DNA from 3 places in the Paenibacillus sp. FSL H8-0122 genome. Region 3 is predicted to be linked to each of the others. Evidence: predicted binding sites of a transcription regulator. Region 3 holds the regulator's gene; each other region holds the start of a gene.

Region 1 (7,633 bases), 2.7 Mb from region 3:
GGCAGCGAAGCGAAGCTGACATGATTGCTTCCATACGTAAGCTCGGCGTATATCTCATCTGAAATGACAATAAGATCATGCTTCTCGACCACCTTGGCAATCGGCTCCCAATCTTCACGGCTCATGATTGCGCCGGTCGGATTGCTTGGATAGCAGAGAATCAGAATCTTGGAACGGGGGGTAATCTTAGCTTCCAGATCTTCGGCAGTCAGCTTGAAGTTATTCTTCCCGAAGGTCTCAATGCCCACCGGAATACCGCCGCCGATGGCCGTAATCGGAGAATAAGAAATATAACAAGGCTCGGGAATCAGAATCTCGTCTCCCGGAGAGATCAGGGCACGCAGGGCCAAATCAATGGCTTCGCTGCCGCCAACCGTGGCAATAATCTGGTTCGCCGGATCATACTTCACGGCGAAGCGGGTCTCCAGGTACTGGGCAATACCCTCGCGCAGCTCAGGCATTCCGGCATTGGAGGTGTAACCGGTGAAGCCGCGTTCGAGTGAATAGACGCAGGCCTCTCTGACATGCCAAGGTGTCTTGAAGTCCGGCTCGCCGACACCGAGCGAGATAATATCCTTGCTGCCTGCCGCCAGATCAAAAAACTTGCGGATGCCCGAAGGCTGAATCTGCTGGACCAGCGGGGCCAAATAAGAGTTCATCGACTTGCCTTTATCTCCTGTATGCTGAGCGTTATTAATGATCATGACATTACATCCTTCACGGAGATATCATCAGACGGTTGTCTTCCTCATGCTCTTCAAAGATGATACCGTCCTGTTTGTATTTTTTGAGCGTAAAGTTGGTCTTGGTAGAGAGCACAGCATCAATCGGTGACAGCTTCTCGGACACAAAATTAGCAACCTCGCGCAGATTGCGGCCTTCCACTTCCACCAGCAGATCGTAAGCGCCGGACATCAGATAGACGGATTTAACCTGCGGATACAGATAGATGCGTTCGGCGATGCCCTCGAAGCCGCGGCCCCGTTCCGGGGTGATCTGTACCTCGATCAGGGCAGTCACCCGTTCATCATCGACTTTGTCCCAATTGACAACCGTCGCGTATTTCACAATGACATGATCCTGCTCCATTTCGGCGATCACGGTCTTGACATCTTCTTCCTCCGCACCAAGCAGGGTCGCCATTAATGCCGTTGAGCTTCGCGCGTCCTCCTTGAGCAGTTCCAGCACTTTCCTCTTCAATTCATTCATTCTTAGGGCCTCCTGCAAAAAAGAGTTTAGTATTAATATGACATGAAAAGTACCGTTCTGCAAACAAAATAACCCCGCCGAGGCGGGGCTATATGACTTCATTCCCTTTGTATTTTCTCTTGCATGGCCGGGGAAGCGCTCTAATGCTTCACAGGACCATCGCCAGGGTTACATATAATAGGAACCGTTATGATGCTGCTGGACGTTCGGCTGGTGCTGCTGAACATTCGAAGCCTGGTTATAGGCTCCTGCCCCGCCTGTTTTCTCACGCACGAACTGCTGCAGCTTCTGCTGGGTCTGCTGGGCACTCTGAATCTGCTTGTCCACATCCTGGCGCAGTGCCTTGCCCGGAACGGTGTACATGTTCATTTGCGACATCTTCATGTACAATTCCCCCTGAATTCTGAGGGTATCCATGGTCAAATCATTGAATACCCGTCTTACAGCGGGACAGTTCGATTCTGTTGCTGCTGTGGTGTACTCGCGGACTGTCCGCTTCAGATCGGCCAAAATCGTGTAGAGTAAATCTTCATCCGCCATAAACGGCGTTCCATTCTGTGCGTACACAGTAAAACCTCCTTTAGAATTTGTGGGTTATCCCTGTTATTGCGGCTGCGATGGTGCGTACTGCTGATGCTGATGGAGCAGCTGGACCAGCATATCCATATGATGGGTATGACTCTGAATCTGCTGGATGCAGATCCCCTGCACGGCCGAGTTCTGAGTGGTTCCGGCTGTAGCCGCGAGCTGCTTAATCAGCAAATCCTCATTGGAAATAGAATCGGCGATATACTCCAATTCTTTTCCGCTTAGTGCCTGCATTTGGTTAGATTGCATGTTCGGTATTCCCTCCTTCTGGTTGTTCAAGCGTTCCTTAGTATGCTTCCGGGAAAGGCTGTTTATGTGCCGGAAGGTACATTAAGCAAGCTCACACTTGATGAATAATCCTTAAGGTCTTGACGCATGAGACTCTTCAATAGTGCAAATAATACTACTCTGAATGACATAAAGGAGCGAACAGATCTATGAAACTCGTCAGCGGGCAACTGCCCTGGGAACACACACTGCCTGAGCCTCCGGCATATCCGGTGCTTGAGGAAGATATAACCTGCGACTGTCTCATTGTAGGCGGCGGGATGGGCGGAGCAATGATGTCGTACCGCATGTCTCTTAGCGGAGCAGATACTGTCCTCATCGATAAAAGAACCATCGGCACCGGAAGCTCCCACGCCAATACGGGACTGCTGCAGATCGCCAATGACAAGTCGCTGACAGCTTGCATGAATACTTTTGGGGAAGAGAATGGCGTGTTGTTCTACAAGCTGTGCCAGCAGGCCATGCGTGCGATTCTTGCCCTGCCCGGCAAGCTGGACATCGATCCGCAGATTATTGAGCGCAGCAGTCTGCTATATGCCAGTACGCCGGAAGATGTAGCTATGCTGAAGCTGGAGAATGAGAATCTGATCAAGCACGGCTTCGATTCGGAATTCTGGGAGGAGGAGAATATCCGTGCCCATTACGCCTTCTCCAAACCAGGTGCGCTGTATGCTAAGGGAGATGCGGAGACTAATCCGCTGCGCACCGTACACAGCCTGATTCATAAAGCGCACTCCGGCGGAGTCCGGGTCTATGAGCAGACCGAAGCCCTTCATTATGATTACAATGCCGACGGGGTCATCTGTCATACTGCAAACGGCCGGATCTTCGCCAAGAAGGTAGTGTTTGCTATGGGGTATGAGACCCAGGAGATGAAGAAGGACCGGGGGGCAGAGCTGATTAACACCTATGCTATTATGACCAAGCCTCTGCCGCATCTTCCAAAATGGCATGAGCAGAGCCTGCTCTGGGAAACGGCCCGGCCTTATCTGTATTTCCGGACTACACCTGAAGGACGGATTATCGCCGGCGGCAAGGATGAGCAGCTTACCAGCGTGGAGCGGCGTGAGGTAAGGGTCCTCTCCCAGTGTGAGCGTCTGGTCGAGGAGCTTACGGCCCTGTTCCCGGAACTGCAAGGAATCAAGGCCGAATATTCCTGGGGAGCGGTCTTCGGCTCCACCCATGACGGACTGCCTTATATGGGACCGCACCCGGAGTTCCCGCATTGCTACTTCATTGAAGGCTATGGCGGAAACGGTACGGTCTACAGCATGATTGCCGCCGAGCTGCTTGCAGATACACTGTCCGGCAAAAGCCGCCCGGAGCTGGAGCTGTTCTCGCTGACCCGTTCGGCGAAGCCTGCGCCCTCCCCGGCTATAGAGGCTTAAACGGTATAGTGCGGCAAGAGGATCAAAAAGGGATGCCTGCAACAGTCTGTGACGGCTGCGGGGCATCCCTTTTACATGACAACAATATGAAATAATAGCTTATTGCGCTTTTACAAATTCAGCCGACTTGATCCCGGCCTGACGTCCGAAGATAATAATCTCGGCTACCGAGTTGCCGCCGATACGGTTCTCGCCGTGCAGCCCGCCAACCACTTCTCCTGCCGCGAACAGGCCGGTAATCGCCTTGCCCTCTTTGTTCAAGACTTCTGTGTTGGTGTTGATCACCACTCCGCCCATCGTATAGTGAATCCCAGGGCCGATCTGGATGGCATAATAGGGAGCAGCGGACAGATCATTATCCATACCGGTAGCTCTGCCGAACTCGGCATCCGACTTACTTTTCACCGCACCGTTCCAAGTATCCACGGTAGTCTTAAGTGCAGCAGCCGGAACCTTCATCTGATCCGCCAATGCCTCGATGGTATCTGCGGTCTTGACCACACCCATCTTGATGTATTGATCCACTGCTTTGACACGGGATTTCACTCCGGCATCGAACACGAGATAAGCGGATTTCTCAGGAAGCGTATTAATTGAAGCTGTTACCTTGTCACGGGTGTCCATCTCGTTGCCGAAGCGCTTGCCCTCAGCAGATACGAGAATAGCCCCTTCGCCCCGGACCGCTTCACCGATCAGGTAGGATTTCTCCTGCTGTACGGTCGGGTGAACCTGAATCTGATCCAGGTCTACGGTAGTTCCGCCGACCTTCTCGATCATGGCGATACCGTCGCCCGTGCTGCCAATCTGGTTAGTGGTGACCAGGCCTTCCAGGTCCGGTCTGACTTTGGAGATCAGCTCCTTGTTGGCACCGAAACCGCCGGTGGTTACGATAACTGCTGCTGCGCTGATCGTTTTGTCGTCGGCCTGGTTGAACAGCACCTTCACGCCGTTCACCTTACCGTCCTGTACCGTAAGCTCCTTCACATCCGCATTGACGAACAGCGGAATTCCCTGCTCCTGAACATTGCGGACGAGGCCTGCTACAAGATATTGTCCCACTGCCGAGCCGTCTTCAGGACGGTGCGTACGCTTCTCCTTCATTCCGCCGGTAATCGTAATATTGTTCAAGCGGATTCCGATGGAATCGAGCCAGTCAATGGCCCCTGCGGATTGATCCACGAAGAAGTGCAGCAGCTCCTTATTGTTCGTATCATGTCCGCCCTTAAGGGTCTCTTCATAGAACAGTTCGTTGCTGTCTTCGATGCCCTGCTCCTTCTGGAACTTGGTCTGCGATGCATTCATTCCCGAGGAGGATTTCGTAGTATTGCCGCCAGCTACCGGCATCTTCTCCAGAATGACCGGGTTCATGCCGGCCGCTTTGGCTTCCAGTGCAGCAGACATTCCCGCACCGCCCGCACCGACGATGACGATATCATATTTATCTTTTAACTGATCGTACGGAGTATAGCTCGCTTCGGATGCTCCCGACACGGCCTCTGCTGTCTCTTTAGGTGCAGCCGTTGCTGCAGGCTCTGTGGTCGCGCTGCTTGTTCCCTTGCTCTCATTCTTGCTGCTGCCCGCATTGTTGTTTCCGCAGCCTGCAATAACAAGCATAACGGAGAGAACGAGGATAAGCGCCGCTGTTAATCTCTTATTCATGTGAGTTGTGCCCCCTTGTGCATATTTTCACAATTATCATAGCGTCAAAGAAGCGGTTTGTGGAACCTTCCGTAAATTATTAAAGAGTTTTGTAACTAAAGTAAGCGGGCATATGGACCTTAAATGTTCACATCCCCTCCTCCTCCTTCACCTCATAAGGCACATCCACGATAAAATGCGCTCCCGGCCCGCAGCCGGCGGCAAGCTCAAGATGGCCCTTGAGTTTGTCCACACTTTTCTTCACCAGATATAGGCCGATCCCCCGCTGTTCACCCTTGGAGGAGTAGCCCTGAACGAAGATTTTCTCCTTCAGGCCTGCCGGAATTCCCGGACCGTTATCGCTAACCTCGCATAGCAGCCGCCCTTCTTCATATTGAAAAGCAAGCTCCACGCGCTTCACGGGTTGCTCGCGGAGCTCCCCCAGCGCCTCCAGAGCATTATCCAGCAGATTGCCGGCAATCGTAATCAGCTCATGAATCACCTGCGGATCGGCCGGCTCCGGCAGATAGCTGTCCCCGGTCAACAGCAGCTCGATTCCCGCTTCGCGCGCCCGGCTCAGCTTCCCCAGCAGAAATCCGGCCATCACCGGGTCCTTGATCTGTCTCGTAATCGCCCCGATCTCCTTCTGGTAGTTGCTTACCGTCCCCAGAATATATTGCTGCAGCTCATCATACAGGCCCATATGTGTCATGCCCATTATCACGTGCAGCTTGTTCATGAACTCATGGGCACCGGAGCGCAGCGCTTCTGCATAGACCGAGACTCCCGACAGCTTCTCCGCCAGCACAGCCAGCTCAGTCTCATCCCGGAAGGTGGCAATCGCGCCAACAATATTACCGTTAACACGGACAGGAAGGCTGTTCACCAATAGAGAGCTGTCTCCCAGCTCCAGCTCCCGGTCCTGTATTCCTTCTCCCTCAGCCAATACCCGCTCCAGACCCAGCTCCGGCCAATACTCGGCAATCTGCCGGTTCATGGCGCTCCCGCCAATCCCCGCTGCCCTCAGAAGCCGCTGCGCCTCCATATTAAGGATGGTGATCCGCGCCTCCTGATCTACGGCAATAATTCCCTCGCGCGTGGATTCCAGCATCGCACTGCGTTCCTGGAGCAGCTTGGAGATGTCCTCCGGCTCCATCCCGAACACCATCCGCTTGATCCGGGCTGCGAGGATGAATGCTCCTCCCGCTCCAAGCAAGGCTCCCGAGACCAGAATCGCAATAATCGTCCACTCATTCATCAGGACCAGCCGCTCGACCCGCTCCAGGGACAGACCGGCAATGACCACTCCCACCTGATGCCCCCGGTTGTTATAGACCGGCACGAAGCCGCGCAGGGATCTGCCGAGCGGCCCGGCCCCTTCGGAGATACTCTCCCCTCCGCGCAGCGATATCTCCTGACCGCCTCCTGCAAAGGGCAGACCGACCAGCGAGGCATCCGGATGGGAATAGCGGATTCCCTTCATATCTGTCACTACCACGAACATAATATCATTACGGCGGGCGATTCTTGAGGTGTAGTCCTGAATCTCCTTGCTGTTGCCTTCACTGAGTCCCTCCGAGACCAGCGGAATCAGGGCGATGGTACGGGCAATCGTAATCGCCTTATCCTCCAGTGCCTGCCGGGTCTGCGGAATAATCTGATTGCGGAAAATAAAATATAAAATCAGCAATACCAGCAGGACAACGGCAGACGCCATGACGGCAATCATTGTGCGCAGACTGTAGCTTTTTTTCCTGGCCACTGGTGCGAAGACCTCCCTTCATGTCCCATGTTCCTATACCATTCGAACTATATTAGTTGAACCTGAATTTGTAAAGCTACTCCCGGGAATCGCTTCCTGGGGATGGAACTATGCAGCAAGCCCAGCCGTTCTGCCGGAGACAGGAGGGCTGGGCTTGCTCGGGTGATATGACCACAACTCTTTTATAAGCAATTGAATGATGACTTACTGCTTCTTGGCCTGTTCCAGCGCCTGGGTCACCGCTTCAATAATTCCGCCGCTGGAGCCGGAAGCACCGGAGAGGGCGTCTACGCCTTCTGTGGTTTGCTTTTCAATAATTTCAGGAATCGTATTCTCCACGGCCGCATCGATCATCGCCTGCGTCTCCTTATGCTCCTCTACGGTAATAGCGTCGATCTTCTCATCCTTGATCTCTACCGCCACTTTAATATCACTCTTGACCCCTTTGCCTGTACCATCATATGTCCCGTCCACATACTTGCCGGAAGCTGAAGAGCAGCCCGCCGTTAGTACTGTTGCAGCCGCGAGGGCAGAGAACAGCAAGGTTTTTGTCCACTTGTGCATGAGTAATTCCTCCTTCTGAAAGTTCCTATTTCTTAAGTGCCTTCACAGCTTCATCCGCTGCAATCCGCCCGAAGGTAGTGATGTCTGCCAGTGCATTACCGCCCAGACGGTTCGCGCCGTGTACTCCGCCGGTTACTTCGCCCGCAGCATACAGCCCGGCAATGACCTGATCCTTGGTATCCAGTACCTGAGCCTG
Region 2 (7,633 bases), 240 kb from region 3:
AAGCCCAGCTCTCCCTTCTTGAAGTAGCCTTTATCCACCCATTCCTTATATTTCGCCAAGCCCTTGATAACATTCGGATCATTCCACTTCGCTTCACCGGTAGCGAACTTCGCGGTCACATCCGGCCCGGCATAACGGGACCAGAGATGGTTGGCCAGCATCAGCGGTACCCAGCCTGCTTTGGAGGCACCGGCCATCGGCACTTTACCATCCGCTTTAATATCGGCCAGCTGCTTCTCCAGTTCGGCGAAGGTCGTTGGAGCCTTCCAGCCCTTACCGGTATAGTATTCTTTATTATAGAAGAAGCCTTCTCCAGAGCCGCCGATCGGCAGGCCGTAGATTTTGCCTTCATAGGTGAACGGGTCCAGATTGGAGAACTTGTCTTTGATCCCTAATTCATCAAGGATCGGGGTCAGGTCCAGCAGCTTGCCTTCTTTGGCATAGATCTTGGAGTCTGGGCTGCCGAACAGGTCAAAGATCTCCGGAGGGTTACCGGCCGCCATTTCACCGCGCAGCTTCTCCTTACGGTTCACATCCGAATCTACTCCATCAAGCTTGAAGGTCAGTCCAGGCACATCCGCCTGCACCTTGCCCACCACATCCTCCAGAATAGCCAGTCGTTTCTGTTTGTCCGCTCCAACCTGGGTATGACGGATCGTCATTTCAAAAGGCTCAGCATTAGCCGGTTCTTCCGTTGCGGCAGCATTGGTAGCAGCAGCCTCTTCCGTCGCAGCAGGCTCTGTCGTCGGAGACGCATTATTCTTGTTACCTCCACAGCCAGCCAGCAGCGCCGAGCTGACGAACATCAGGGACAACAGCAGTGTTAGACTTTTTCTCATTACGGGTGACCCTCCCTATTTAATGATTTCCCTTACAACTCTTATTATAGAAAACCAGATTTGTTACCGTAAGGTTAAGATTCATCTTCAATAGGGATAAAATCCTCTACTGGAAGCGGATTCAGTCAGATTTCCTGACATACAAAAAAGCGAAACTCCTCAAAATAGAAGCTCCGCTTTCGAAATTATTATATGCAATTAGACCAATGCAGACTCTTTACGGCCCTCTTCGATCAGCCGGTACGCACGCTGCACTTCTTCATCCGAAGGTGACTCCACCCCTTCAAGCTCATAGGGACGGCCGAGTTCTTTCCATTTGTAGATCCCCATTACGTGATAAGGCAGGATTTCGAACTTCTCTACTCCATTTAAAGTGCCAATGAACCGTCCAAGATTCTGTAAATCCTCTTCCTTGTTGTGAATGCCGGGAACATAGACATGGCGAATCCACATTTTACGGTTATTATCAGATAACCAGCGGGCCAGCTTCAAGGTACGGTCATTGGATTTGCCGGTCAGCTTGATATGCGCTTCATCATCAATATGCTTCAGATCCAAGAGCACCAAGTCAGTAACATCCAGCAGATCGCTGATTTTCGATCCATCATTATAGCCGTTGGTATCAAGCGTGGTATGCAGATTCCAGCGTTTCTTCACCTCGGTGAACAGCTGCTTCACGAAATGCGCCTGGAGGGTTGGTTCACCGCCGGATACGGTCAGACCGCCACCGGACGTTTTATAATAATTCAGGTAAGGCTCAATTTCCGCCAGCACTTGCTCGACGGTCATTTCCTTGCCTTCATTCAATTCCCATGTATCCGGGTTGTGGCAATACTGACACTTGAGCAGGCAGCCCTGCATAAAAAGCACGAAGCGGATACCCGGGCCATCCACCGTTCCAAACGTCTCCAAAGAGTGGATATGTCCTTTAAGCATGAGATGTCATCCTTTCGAAAAAAACTTAAAATTTTAACCACTTTCAGACAAGAGTGTACCGCCCTCTTGCAAGGGCGGCAGCTCTTTGATTGATTTCAGTTCTTATAGAACAAGAATGCTTCTTACATGGAATCGTGGAATGTACGGTTGATAACATCCATCTGTTGTTCACGGGTCAGCTTGATGAAGTTAACAGCATAGCCGGATACGCGAATGGTCAACTGTGGATAGTTCTCAGGGTGATCCATAGCGTCGAGCAGCTGTTCACGGTTAAATACGTTAACGTTCAAGTGCTGAGCGTTATTGTGGAAATATCCGTCCATCATGAAGACCAGGTTGGACTTACGGGAATCTTCGTCTTTACCCAGCGCCTTAGGAACGATGGAGAAGGTATTCGAGATACCATCCTGTGCATCGGAGTAAGGAAGTTTGGCAACAGAGTTCAGGGATGCCAGTGCGCCCTTCTTGTCGCGTCCGTGCATTGGGTTAGCACCAGGAGCGAAAGGTTCGCCTTTTTTACGTCCGTCAGGAGTAGTACCAGTCTTTTTACCATATACAACGTTTGAAGTGATAGTCAGTACCGATTGAGTCGGCACAGCATCACGATACGTTTTGTTTTTGCGGATCATCGACATGAAGGTTTCAACCAGTTCAACAGCAATGCCATCAACAGCGTCGTCGTTGTTACCGTAGCAAGGGAATTCACCCTCAGTTTCAAAGTCGATAGCAATGCCTTCTTCGTTGCGGATTGGCTTAACCTTAGCGTATTTGATTGCGCTCAGGGAGTCAGCAGCAACGGACAGTCCGGCAATACCGCAAGCCATAGTACGCAGAATGTCGCGGTCATGCAGCGCCATTTCGATACGTTCGTAGGAATATTTGTCATGCATATAGTGAATGATGTTCAGCGTATTGACATAAGTCTTAGCCAGCCATTCCATCATTGGTTTGAAGCGTTTCATTACTTCATCATAATCCAGGTATTCAGAAGTGATCGCAGGATATTCAGGACCTACCTGAGCACCGGATTTCTCATCTTTACCGCCATTGATCGCATACAGCAGAGCCTTAGCCAGGTTGGCACGGGCACCGAAGAACTGCATTTGCTTACCGATACGCATTGGGGATACGCAGCAGGCAATCGCATAATCTTCACCCCAGTATGGACGCATTACATCATCGTTCTCATATTGGATAGCGCTGGTCTCAATAGATACCTTGGCACAATATTTCTTGAAGCCTTCAGGCAGCTTCTCGGACCACAGTACAGTCAGGTTCGGTTCTGGAGCCGGTCCCAGATTGTACAGGGTATGCAGGAAGCGGAAGCTATTCTTGGTTACGCGGGTTGTGCCGTCTTCAGCCATACCACCGATGGATTCTGTTACCCAAGTAGGGTCGCCAGAGAACAGGTCGTTATAGTCAGGCGTACGCAGGAACTTCACGATACGCAGCTTCATTACGAAATGGTCAACGATTTCTTGAGCTTGCTCTTCAGTCAGAGTACCTTCTTCAATGTCACGTTGAACATAGATATCAAGGAAGGAAGATACGCGTCCCAGAGACATTGCCGCACCATTCTGTTCTTTAACAGCTGCCAGATATCCGAAGTATACCCATTGTGTAGCTTCTTTGAAGTTCATTGCCGGCTTGGAAATATCCATGCCATGAGCTGCGGCCATTTGTTTCAGTTCGCCCAGAGCACGCATTTGCTCGGACAGCTCTTCACGCAGACGGATAACATCTTCTGTCATAGAGTCTACTTCAAGCTCAGCCAGTTGCTGCTTCTTGTCTTTAATCAGGAAATCAATACCATACAGAGCAATACGGCGATAGTCGCCGATGATACGTCCGCGGCCATAAGCATCAGGAAGGCCTGTGATTACGCCGGATTTACGCACAGCTCTCATATCTGGTGTGTATGCATCAAATACGCCCTGGTTATGCGTTTTGCGGATGTTCGTGAACATGTCAACGATATTCTGCGGAAGCTCGAAGCCGTAAGCCTTAGTAGCATCGATCATCATCTTGATACCGCCGAACGGTTGGATGGAACGTCTGAAAGGCGCATCAGTCTGAACGCCGACAATCTGTTCCTTGTCCTTGTCAATGTAACCAGGAGCATGGGAAGTGATAGTGGAGACAGTATCGAGGGAAACGTCCCATACGCCGCCTCTTTCTCTTTCTTCCTTACTCAGCTGGGAGATAATCTTCCACAGTTCAGTTGTGTTGCTGGTAGGACCTACAAGGAAATCTTCAGTTCCTTCATAAGGCTTGATGTTCTTGGCAATAAAGTTATTAACGTCAACTTTCTTGGACCATGTACCCTTTGTGAAATTTCTCCAGCCAGACTTAACCTCTTGTACTTCTTTTTCAATCACCGACATGCTAAATCCCTCCATTTATATTTAGTATATTTGTAGAGATCGCGGGCTTGAAGGTTAATCCCGTGTCTCGTGATCCCGTAGCTGACAGTTGTTATAAAATTCACAATCACATCTTTATATCAGGGATCGTTGTCTATATAAACATTTTAGTTTATTTTCTGAAAAAGGACTGTGACAAATATCACTCTTTCGGTGATATTTGTCACTTCCATCCAGTCCCATATTAACCTTTAACCTTATTCTTTGCCAGGCAACCGTTAATTAGTTATCGAATTTGCCGTAGAATGCGTTGCGGTATACATCAGCAAGCTCGGATACCAGCGGCATTTTAGGGTTGGCAGTTGTACATTGGTCTTCAAATGCACGGTCAGCCAGATAGTCTACACGGGATTCGAAGTCCTTAGGATCGAAACCAAGCGCCGAGAAGGATTCTTCGATGCCGAGTTTTTTGTTCATGTCGCGGATCGCATTGATCAGGCTTGTTACGCCTTCTTCGGTAGTGCGTGCCGGCAATCCCAGAATACGGGCGATTTCAGCATACCGTTCGTCTGCTACAAAGTGCGAATATTTAGGGAACGAAGCGAACTTCGTAGGCTTCTTGGCATTGTAGCGAATAACATGCGGCATCAGGATCGCATTAGTGCGGCCATGTGCGGTGTGATACTGTCCGCCCCATTTGTGCGCCAAGCTGTGGTTAATCCCCAGGAATGCATTAGCAAAGGCCATACCGGCAAGTGTCGAAGCGTTGTGCATTTTCTCACGGGCCAGCTTGTCGCCTTGCAGTGCGGATTTCTCCAGCCACTGGAATACCAGTTGAATGGCTTTGATTGCCAGACCATCGGTATAGTCACTGGCCATTACGGATACATAAGCTTCGATTGCATGTGTCAATACGTCCATCCCTGTATCGGCAACTGCAGTTCTTGGCAAGCTGTATACAAACTCAGGATCGATAATAGCTACGTCTGGAGTCAGCTCATAGTCGGCCAGCGGATATTTAGTATTATTACCCGTAGTCTTATCTGTGATAACTGCGAACGAGGTTACTTCGGAACCTGTACCGGAAGTTGTAGGAATCGCAACGAATTTCGCTTTGTTGCCGAGCTTAGGGAATTTGTATACCCGTTTGCGGATATCCATGAACTTCTGCTTCAGACCGTTGAAGTCAGCATCCGGATGTTCGTAGAACAGCCACATGCCCTTGGCAGCATCCATTGGGGAACCGCCGCCGAGTGCGATAATGCAGTCCGGCTGGAATCTGTTCATCATTGCCGCGCCTTTTTCTACAGTAGTTGTCGATGGATCCGGTTCAACTTCCGAGAACACTTCAATGGCTACAGGAGTCTGACGTTGACGCAGATAGTGCTCCACTCTTTCAACATATCCCAGTTTCACCATCATAGGGTCAGTGATAATGGCTACACGTGTAATGTCAGGCATTTTAGCCAGATACTGAGTGGCTCCCTTTTCGAAGTAAATCTTGTCAGGTACTTTAAACCATTGCATATTCACGGTACGACGGTTCACCCTTTTCACGTTGATCAGATTGATGGCAGTCACGTTCTGCGATACCGAGTTGCGTCCGTAAGATCCGCAGCCCAGTGTCAATGAAGGGATATTAGTGTTGTAAATATCGCCGATTGCGCCGTGTGTGGATGGCGAGTTGACGAGAATACGTCCGGTCTGCAGACGGTTGGAGAACTTCATGATTACTTCTTCGTTGTTGGAATGGATAGCCGAGCTGTGGCCCATGCCGCCAAATTCAACGATTTGAGCTGCGCGTTCGATACCCTGGTCAGCATTCTTCACTTTGTAGCAAGCCAGAACCGGGCTCAGCTTCTCAGCGGACAATGGATATTTAGTACCTACACCTTCAAGCTCAGCTACCAGGATCTTCGTTCCGGCAGGAACCTGAATACCGCACATTTCAGCGATCTTCACAGCGGATTGGCCAACGATAGCCGGGTTAACCGCACATTTCTCTACATTCATTGCGCCGCTGGTCAGCTTAGCTGCTTCTTCTTTGTTCACAAAGTAACAGCCGTTTGCAATCATTTTCTTCTTCACTTGATCGAAGATAGCTTCTTCAATGATAACTGCCTGCTCGGAAGCACAGATCATACCATTATCAAAAGTCTTCGACAGGATAAGGTCTGTTACAGCCTGATCAATATCAGCACTCTTCTCAATGAAGGCAGGCACGTTACCAGGACCTACGCCGAGTGCCGGTTTGCCGCAGCTGTAAGCTGCCTTGACCATTGCCGATCCGCCGGTTGCCAGAATCAGTGCAACGTCCGGATTGTTCATCAGTGCGTTTGTTTTGTCCATCGTAGGAAGCTCAATCCATTGGATGAAGTTCTCAGGTGCGCCTGCTGCTACGCCTGCATCATGCAGAATTTTGGCTGCTGCCGCACTGCACTCTTGCGCTGACGGGTGGAAACCGAATATAATAGGGTTACGTGTCTTAGCGGAAATCAAAGCCTTAAACATCGTGGTGGATGTTGGATTGGTTACCGGTGTGATACCCATAATGATTCCGACTGGTTCGGCAATCTTCTGGAAGCTGTCATAAGCGTTATCCTCAATAACGCCTACAGTCTTGTCGTACTTAATACCGTGCCAGATATATTCAGTGGAGAAGATGTTCTTTGTAATTTTGTCTTCGTATACTCCGCGTCCTGTTTCTTCAACAGCCAGTTTTGCCAGGTACATATGCTTGTCGAGTCCGGCCAGCGCCATTGCATGAACGATTGTGTTTGTCTGCTCTTGATCCAGGCCCATGAACGCTTCGTGGGCTTTCTTTGCTTTATCCACCAAAACCTGAATGTACTCTTCAGCGGTGGTTTGTTTCACTTGGGCGGCGACTTCGTTTTTAACTGCCATCTCCCTCGTCCTCCTGTCAATTTTTAGGTTGTTTCTTTCTATACATTTATCTTAGCACATCCTTTTCACCTTGTATAGTGAAATCTTTCACAAAGTTTAAAGTTTTTTTTGAGTTGTTTTCAAAGCGCTTTCATTCGATCATATACTAGCGTTTTTTCCATATTATATGTAATATTTAATTGATATTTGTCTATTCTGCGAACGCAATACGACAGACTACAGTGTTGATGGCCCACTTTGCCTTGCTATGCCGGGTGAGCCTCAGGAATTCTGTTCATCTATGCCAAGAAGTCACCTCGGTTCATCCATTGCTCTTCTATAGACTTACTCTGAGGGTGAATATAAATATAAATCTCTGCTTAGAAGTGGAGACGGCTTTGTCGTCCTTTTAAAGGGTGGTACCGTTTCAGCGAGAATGATCAGGATGCTGTATAGCGCGAAGCACATAAATTCTTATCTTTGAACAAAATTACCCTGCGGGTGAACAATGCTAATGCATCTCTCACCGGCCGCTTTGAAGGAGCAGTAAGGAGCAGTAATGTTGCAGTTTTTGCAGGATTTCTATATACCTTTTACGGGTTGCAAGTACAA
Region 3 (7,633 bases):
GGATGTTTCATGCACTTATCATTTTTGCCCGGCCCATCTTCAGTTCGCAGTCCGCTTGATTTCAGCCATCATATATTCCGCAAAATCAGTTAATTCGCCCGGTTCATAGCCTTCGGCGTCCCCCGCACCGCTATATTCCTTCAGACACTGTCTAAGCAAACCGTGATAGACTTCAGGCAACTGCTGCAGCCCCCACTCCCCGCCTTCCTTCTTGGAAGAAACATGACCTTCCTGCATATAATAGAGTACCCTGCATAGATTCAGTGTGTAATACACCGGTGATTTCTTAATATTCTGCGGTGCATCATCGATATCCCTGATAATGGAATCCAGATAGTACCTGTTGTCTAGCGGCGCAAAGGCCTCGCGGATCGGCTCCCCGTACAAGATAAACCCGCGATGGTAGACTACTGTAAAATGCGCCGCCAGATCAGCATCCTCAAAGCCGCCGCACAGATAATTCTCATCAGCTCTGTACCGCTCTACATGTGCTTCCGAAAAGTGAAATTCAAAAGGCGTAGGATACACAAAATTGCGCAGGTATGTCTTAAGGACGATAGATAGTTCAATTCCGCGCTTATTCGGCAGACTGTCATGATAAGCTACAATACGCCTGGCAAGTCTATGACTGACCTCTGCGGGCAGCTTGTCATGTACGACGATCAGCAGATCGATATCGCTGGTATCGGGGTGAAAACAGCCCATCGCCAGTGAGCCATGCACGTAAATTCCCGACAGATTCTCCCCCAGCTCCTCCTTGAACAGATCCACCGCCTGATACAAATATGCCAATATTTCCAATTTCATCAACCTCCTTGTTACATTCAACATGCAAGTTATTGATAGCAGATTAGGGATTACTTTTAATATATCAATTGATATATCTCAGAAGTGAAGGGGTACCGATTTCCTTCATCCCTCACCGTCAAAATAATAAAATAACCCCACAAAGTGGGGCTTTAGCGTAGGTGTTGACTCAGGTACTTTGCGGGGACCCCAAAACATATAAATTTATCTGTTAAAAAAACGGGAGAACAGATAAACTGTTCCCCCGCATGTATTCTTCCGCTGAGCGCTTAGCTTAACGGTTCGGCAGACTGTACCCCTCACCGATGGCGCTGCCATCCTTGAAGCGGTAGAAGCTGTAATAGAATCGCCCGTCTTTTTTGTAAAATAGCTGCCAGGCATATTCCCCGTTGTATACACCGGGCAGCAGCCGTTCAATCGTAATGTCCGGCAGCTGAGCGGCTATGATTCCACGCATTTTCTCTTCTGAGGTGCCATTGCTCAGTTCCTCTGCATACAGGTCGTTGTCGCCTCCGGCAGGCTTGCCCTCCAAGGTGAAACGGACCCACACCATCAGATCGGTCCCTGCTTCATTTTTACCGGTCAGCACCCAGTAGATCTCATTCTCATTCCAGACAGATTTCTGGGCCTTGGTAACCTCTGTTAGTCCGGCACGCGCCCGGGCCAGCTCCTTGGCCTCACTCCGCTCGTTCCACTGGTCCTTCATAATGTAGGCATAGAACTGGCTTAGTCCGAACAGAAGGAGCAGCACCACGGTAATCCCCAGCCAGATCCATCTTCTCCTCTTCTTCTTCACCACGCTGCTTCCTTTCCCGTTTCCCTGAATTACCGTTTAAGCAGGCTCTCGAACGTCTCCTGTGCTTTGCGGCGGATGGCTTCCTCATCAAGTGTCAGGCATTGTCCATGCTTCACAACCTGCCGGCCGTTCACCCATACATGCTCCACATCCTTGGCACTTGCCGAATATACGGCATGGGAGAGCAGATCGGTATGCGGCAGCAGATGCGGCTGGTCAATATCAAGTGCGATGAAGTCGGCCTTCATTCCTGCGGCAAGCCGGCCTACCCCGCTTAGGAAAATAGACTGCGCCCCATACTCCGTAGCCATCAGAAGCGCCTCAGGAGCCGGTACCGCTGTGGGATCACCGCTTACGCCCTTGTGAATCAGAGCCGCCAGCCTCATCTCTTCGAACATATCCAGATTATTGTTGCTTGCCGCGCCGTCTGTACCCAGGGAGACCTTAATCCCGGCTCTCAGCAGTTCAGGAACACGCGCAACCCCGCTGGCCAGCTTCAGGTTACTGCCGGGGTTATGCGACACGCCAACGTTATGGCGGGCCAGAATCCCGATCTCTTCATCGTTCAGATGAACCCCGTGGGCAATGAGCGAAGGACGGGTGAACATCCCGAGCTTCTCCAGATGTGCGACCGGACGCAGGCCATAGTCGGCCACGTTCTGCTCCACTTCATGGCGCGTCTCGGACATATGGGTGTGCATTGGCAAGTCCAGATCATGGGCAGCCTGCACAAACTTCATGAAAAACTCTGGAGGACAGGTGTACGGGGCGTGCGGCGAGAGCATGGTCGTAATTCTGCCATCAGCCTTGCCGTGCCAGTTACGGGCAAAAGCAATCGCCTCAGCGAGCTTGGATTGCTGTACCTCTTCCGGGCATAGCCCAATTACGCCGCGCATCAACACCGCACGAATACCGGACTGCTCGGTCACTTCCGCTACCCGGTCCATATGATCATACATATCGAGGAAGGTGGTTGTGCCGCCCTTCAGCATCTCCAGCACGGACAACGAGGTTCCCCAATATACATCATCACCAGTGAATTTCTCTTCCATCGGCCACATCTTCTCCTGCAGCCAAGACTGAAGCACCATATCGTCGCCGTATCCGCGCAGCAGTGACATTGCAGTATGACCATGGGTATTGACCAGACCAGGCATGAACAGCAGACGGCTGCCGTCTACGACCTGTGCGCCATCCTCCACTGCCGGCTCAGCTTCACCTATGTAAGTAATCAAATCATTCTCCAGGGTCATGTACCCGCTCAGAACCGGCTTGTCACTGCCCGGAACCAGGAAGTGCCCATTCTTGATTATCGTGATCTTACTGCTCATCTTCAGCCTCATCCTTTCCATCATGCAAATAATAAGCCAAGCTCTGCAGATCTGTGGTGAAATCTGCGGCATGAATCCGGATATTGGCAGGCGTCTTGAGAATAACCGGTGCAAAGTTCAGAATCGCCTCGATACCGGAATCGACAAGAATATCAGCTACGTTCTGGGCTTCGCTGTCGGGCACGGTAATAATCCCGATCCGGATGCCCTGCGAGCGGATTGTACTGCTTAGCTCCTCCATCGGCTGCACAACCAGCGAGTTGATCTGCTGGCCTACCTTCGGCGGATAGGCATCGAAGATGGCAGTAATCTTCATCGTATCCTTTAAGTAAGCGTTGTAGTTAGACAAGGCATGACCGAGATTACCGGCTCCAACCAGTGCAACATTAATTTGCTGGTCAAGCTTCAGGATATGGCGGATCTTCTCAATCAGATAAGATACATCATAGCCGATGCCTTTTCTGCCAAAATCACCGAAATAAGCCAAATCCTTGCGGATCTGGGCGGGATTCAGATCAAGCTTCTGGCCCAGCTCCTGAGAAGAGACTGTGGAGATTTCACGTTTTTGGAGATCGTTCAGGAAACGCAGGTACACTGGGAGCCTGCGCACGACGGCCTCCGATATTTTATCCGATTTCATGTATTCTCCTCCTTCAAGTTGATGTAACATCACAAATTCGCTTCATGTAATGCCGATTATAGCAACCGTGCCCCGCCGCCTGCCGGAGTGGCAGGGCAGGCGGGAACGGATCTTCAGGTTAATCATGACTTATTAATAATAGCAATAGCAGATGAATTAGGAAACCCCGCCGTCATCCAGCCATTCGGCAATTCTCGGGACCATCTGCTCGGTGAGCATATGCTCCATCTTGGGACCGGGGAGCGAGTACAGGAAGTACTTTCCGTAATGCGATTCAATGACTCTGGTATCGTACACAATTACGATGCCCCGGTCCTGCGCCGTGCGGACCAGCCGCCCGAAGCCCTGCTTGAAGCGGATGACGGCCTGCGGCACGGACAGCTTCATGAACGGATTCTTCTTCTGTGCCTGAAGCAGCTCCGACTTCGCTTCTGCCAGCGGGTGATTCGGCGGCTGGAACGGCAGTCTGACAATCGCCAGGCAGGTCAATGCTTCTCCCGGGATATCCACCCCTTCCCAGAAGCTGCTGGTACCCAGCAAGACCGAAGCCGGGCTATCCTGGAAGCGGCGGATCAGCTTGCTCCGGCTGCCGCCTTCCACGCCTTGTCCCAGCACCGCAATATCCTGTGAGGCAAGCGCCTCCTTCAGCGGCTCATAGACCTGGCGCAACATCTTGTAGGAGGTGAACAGCACCAGCATCCGCCCCCGTGTTGTTACAGCTGTCTCGGCAAGGGAGTGCACGAGGGTGTCCACAAAGCGGGCATCCCCTATACTTCCCTTGACGCTCGGGAAGTCCCGGGGAATGACCAGGAGCGCCTGCTCACGATACTTGAATGGTGATGGAAGCAGTGCAGTCATCAGACGCCGCTGCTCGGCAGCCTCGCCAAGACCCAGGTTATCGATCATGAACTGGAAGGATTTATCCACGGATAAGGTGGCCGAGGTCAGGATAATGCTCTTCTTCTTATCGAAGAACAGCTCCCTAAGCTGGGTGCTGACATCTACGGGAACAGCATACATTTGCAGCGACTTACCCTTATAATTACCGCTTCCCTCCAGCCAATACACGATATTCTCATCATTCAGGCTCATGAAGAAGCGGATCTGCTCTCTAATGGATGCCAGATCTTTGAATAACCCGCCGATATCGGTCACAAGGCTGTCTGAGGAGGATTGGCTGTCCGTGTCACGCATCTCACTGAGCATTTTGTCGCCCTTGCGGATGATATCGCTCAGACTGAGGTTCAGTGTATTCTCAAGGGCAGCCAGCTCCTCCCAATCCTTCGGCTTCTTGCCCGGCTGCAGGCGTGCCACCAGCTGGCCTGCTTCACCGGCCCCGGCATCGCTGCGCTCGGGCAGCAGGCTGAAGAGCCGGTCACTAAGCGCATCCCAGGACTCCTTCACCGTCAGCAGATCTGGATAGATCCGGTCGATCACGCCGCTCCATTCGGAAGCCTGCTCACTGCCCGAAGACTGCAGACTCTGGCGGAGGGCAGGCAGCTGCCCGCTCCGGCTATCCTTATAGAGACGGGTGAGGGTATGGGCGAATGTGAAATATTTCATCTGCATGCCAAGATGCTTGCCGGCAATATCCTCCAGATGATGGGCTTCATCAATCACAAGATGGTCGTACGCCGGAAGAAGCTGATGCCCGGCTTTGACATCTGCGAACAGCTTGGAGTGATTGGTGACCACCACATCGGAGATCCCGGCTTCATGCTTGGCCCGGTGGTAATAGCATTTGCGGAACCAGGGACAGGCGCGTCCCAGGCAGGAGTCGGTATCACTGGCTACAGTCTCCCAGAAATCGCCGCCCCGCCCGCTTAAGTTAAGCTCCTCATCATCGCCGGTCGTCGTCTGGGTTAGCCAGACGAGCATTTGCGCAGCGGTGAGCGCTTCTTCCCTTGGACTCGTAAAGTCCTTTTTGTTCATTCTATGTTCGAATTTGCGCAGACACAAATAGTGCCCTCTTCCCTTAAAGATGGAGGCCTTGAACGGGAACGGCACAACACTGGTTAAGAGCGGGATATCCCGCTCCCGCAGCTGGTCCTGAAGGTTAATGGTATGAGTGCTGACCATCACCTTCTGATCACTTTTCACACTATGGTAGATGGCCGGAAGCAGATAACCCAGCGATTTGCCGGTGCCTGTTCCCGCTTCAATCAGCAGATGCTTGTCCTGCTCAAGCGCTGTAATGACCTCATGGATCATCAGCTCCTGGGCTTCCCGGCTCTCATACTGGGGAAGAACAGCCTTCAGCCGCTTGGTTACCTCATCCATATATTCTTCAAAGGTAATATTCTCCAGCGGATTGACGCTTCCTTCCTCCCGTGGCACAGCCAGCTCTGCCCAGTCCCCCACAGCCAGCGCAAGCTGGCGGTAGAAGCTCAGCTCACCTTCCGGCTGAAAGGTCTCCATCTCCCGCTCCCGCAGCAGACCGTCGAAATACCAGGCCAAATCACTGTCTTCGTCCGCGAACAGCTCATTCAGCCGCTGAATCGTCAAGAGCGGCAGACTCTGCAGCTCTTCCAGACATTTGAGCAGCACAATAGCCGTGGCAAGCGCATCACTGTCCGCCTGATGGGGTCGGTCATGCGTAATGCCGAAGTGGCTGCTTACCGCGCCAAGCTGATAGGTGCTCAGCGAGGGAAAGCATATTTTGAGAAAATCGATCGTATCCAGAATCCGCCCCTGAAACGGCAGATAGCCGCAGCGGTCCAGCGCATTCTGCAAAAAATGAAAATCAAACGCGACATTGTGTCCGACGAGGACGACATCATCCAGCAGCGGCACCAGCTCCATCATCATCTCATCGAGCTCCGGCGCATCCTGTACATCGCTGTCTGTAATTCCGGTCAGGCCCGTAATAAAAGGAGGAATTGGCGCTCCGGGCTTGACATAGGAACCATACACCCGGGAGATCGTCCCGTCTTCTTCTATAATGGCAAGGCCAACCTGGATGATCTCTCCCACAGATTGGGTTCCCGTAGTTTCAAAATCAAGCACGGCAAATTTCATTATAAGTTCTATTCCCTTTCACTTGAGACTCTTTATCAGCATAACAGAAGTTACGAAAAAAGGCGATGCACACCCCGGGAAACGGGGCGCATCGCCTAAAGAAACCGAGGATAAATTATAAAAGCGAAACCAGCTGATGGCCAAACTCCAGCTTCCCGCCCCGCCTGCGGCATACCTCCAGATTCACATTCGGCTCCGGCAGATCCGGGTCATGCAGCAGCGACAGGCTGAATAGCTCACTGGCCTCATTGAAGCGTTCCTGGGAAGCCCGGATACAGCCCAGCGCATTATAGATCATCGCCTTCAGCTTCTCCTCACGGATCAGGCCCAGCATGTGATTCAGATGTCCCCAGGCGGTATCGCCTTCTCCCTCCTGCAGATAAGCCATGGCCAGATACAGGCGGGCAGCGAGGCTGTCCGGATACTGTGCCGTAACCTCCCTGAACTGTTCAATGCATTTGCGGTACATCAGCAGCTTGTAATAGCCCTGGCCTCTGACAAAAGCATCCATCCCAAGCTCGGGCGCTTCCTCTTCCGGCAGCTCGTCTGGCGGAGCCTGAAAATCCGCCTGTTCCCGGAACTCGCTCAGCTTCTCGGCGAAGACCAGCCATTCGTCCATTACATTATCACTGATTCGGTGGAGCATATTATACTTGGATAAAAGATCGCTTCGGCGGGCACCCTCCGCAGTAGGATAGTCGGCTTTGATCTCCTGGAGCATCTTGTTCATCTCAGCAAATAAATGTTGAAACACCGGACATCCCACCCTTACTGATAATGAAGTCAGCTTAAGCTTGCCTTACTTCATTATCAGCAAGTACAGGGGTCTTCATCCCTGCCATTGATTACATGGCTCAAAGCTCAGAATTCAGGCAATCGTCGCGTGAATCTCATGATCCGCCAGCTTCACCGGCTTGTTGCCCGCATCAACGAACACTACAGTCGGCTTGTGCGCCGCCAGCTCCTCGGAGGACATGACAGCGTAGGATATAATAATCACTGTATCGCCAGGCTGTACCAGACGCGCCGCCGCCCCGTTCA

The links. The regulator Rex, encoded in region 3, represses fermentation and respiration genes when NADH is low (regulators of the CRP and FNR family bind a similar motif). The targets are predictions, from matches to a motif close to TTGTGAAATATTTCACAA.
Region 1: a site for Rex is predicted at 5,148-5,165, ahead of NSS64_RS19880 (flavocytochrome c). Genes of this name have one in related genera too.
Region 2: a site for Rex is predicted at 4,248-4,265, ahead of pflB (formate C-acetyltransferase). Genes of this name have one in related genera too.

What each region holds. Positions count from the first base shown of each region.
Region 1 covers NZ_JBBOTB010000001.1:4,594,817-4,602,449, forward strand. The annotation lists gene NSS64_RS19855 (aminotransferase class I/II-fold pyridoxal phosphate-dependent enzyme) at 1-704, opposite strand, end outside; gene NSS64_RS19860 (Lrp/AsnC family transcriptional regulator) at 718-1,209, opposite strand; gene NSS64_RS19865 (spore coat protein) at 1,378-1,776, opposite strand; gene NSS64_RS19870 (hypothetical protein) at 1,813-2,046, opposite strand; gene NSS64_RS19875 (NAD(P)/FAD-dependent oxidoreductase) at 2,235-3,473, shown strand; gene NSS64_RS19880 (flavocytochrome c) at 3,573-5,132, opposite strand; gene dcuS (DcuS/MalK family sensor histidine kinase) at 5,260-6,873, opposite strand; gene NSS64_RS19890 (FMN-binding protein) at 7,078-7,437, opposite strand; gene NSS64_RS19895 (flavocytochrome c) at 7,463-7,633, opposite strand, start outside.
Region 2 covers NZ_JBBOTB010000001.1:1,698,412-1,706,044, reverse strand. The annotation lists gene NSS64_RS07220 (ABC transporter substrate-binding protein) at 1-839, opposite strand, end outside; gene pflA (pyruvate formate-lyase-activating protein) at 1,038-1,775, opposite strand; gene pflB (formate C-acetyltransferase) at 1,898-4,159, opposite strand; gene adhE (bifunctional acetaldehyde-CoA/alcohol dehydrogenase) at 4,421-7,042, opposite strand.
Region 3 covers NZ_JBBOTB010000001.1:1,941,788-1,949,420, reverse strand. The annotation lists gene NSS64_RS08455 (aminoglycoside adenylyltransferase domain-containing protein) at 40-807, opposite strand; gene NSS64_RS08450 (cell wall elongation regulator TseB-like domain-containing protein) at 1,082-1,603, opposite strand; gene NSS64_RS08445 (amidohydrolase) at 1,633-2,934, opposite strand; gene NSS64_RS08440 (redox-sensing transcriptional repressor Rex) at 2,924-3,574, opposite strand; gene dinG (ATP-dependent DNA helicase DinG) at 3,731-6,592, opposite strand; gene NSS64_RS08430 (tetratricopeptide repeat protein) at 6,708-7,346, opposite strand; gene panD (aspartate 1-decarboxylase) at 7,461-7,633, opposite strand, start outside.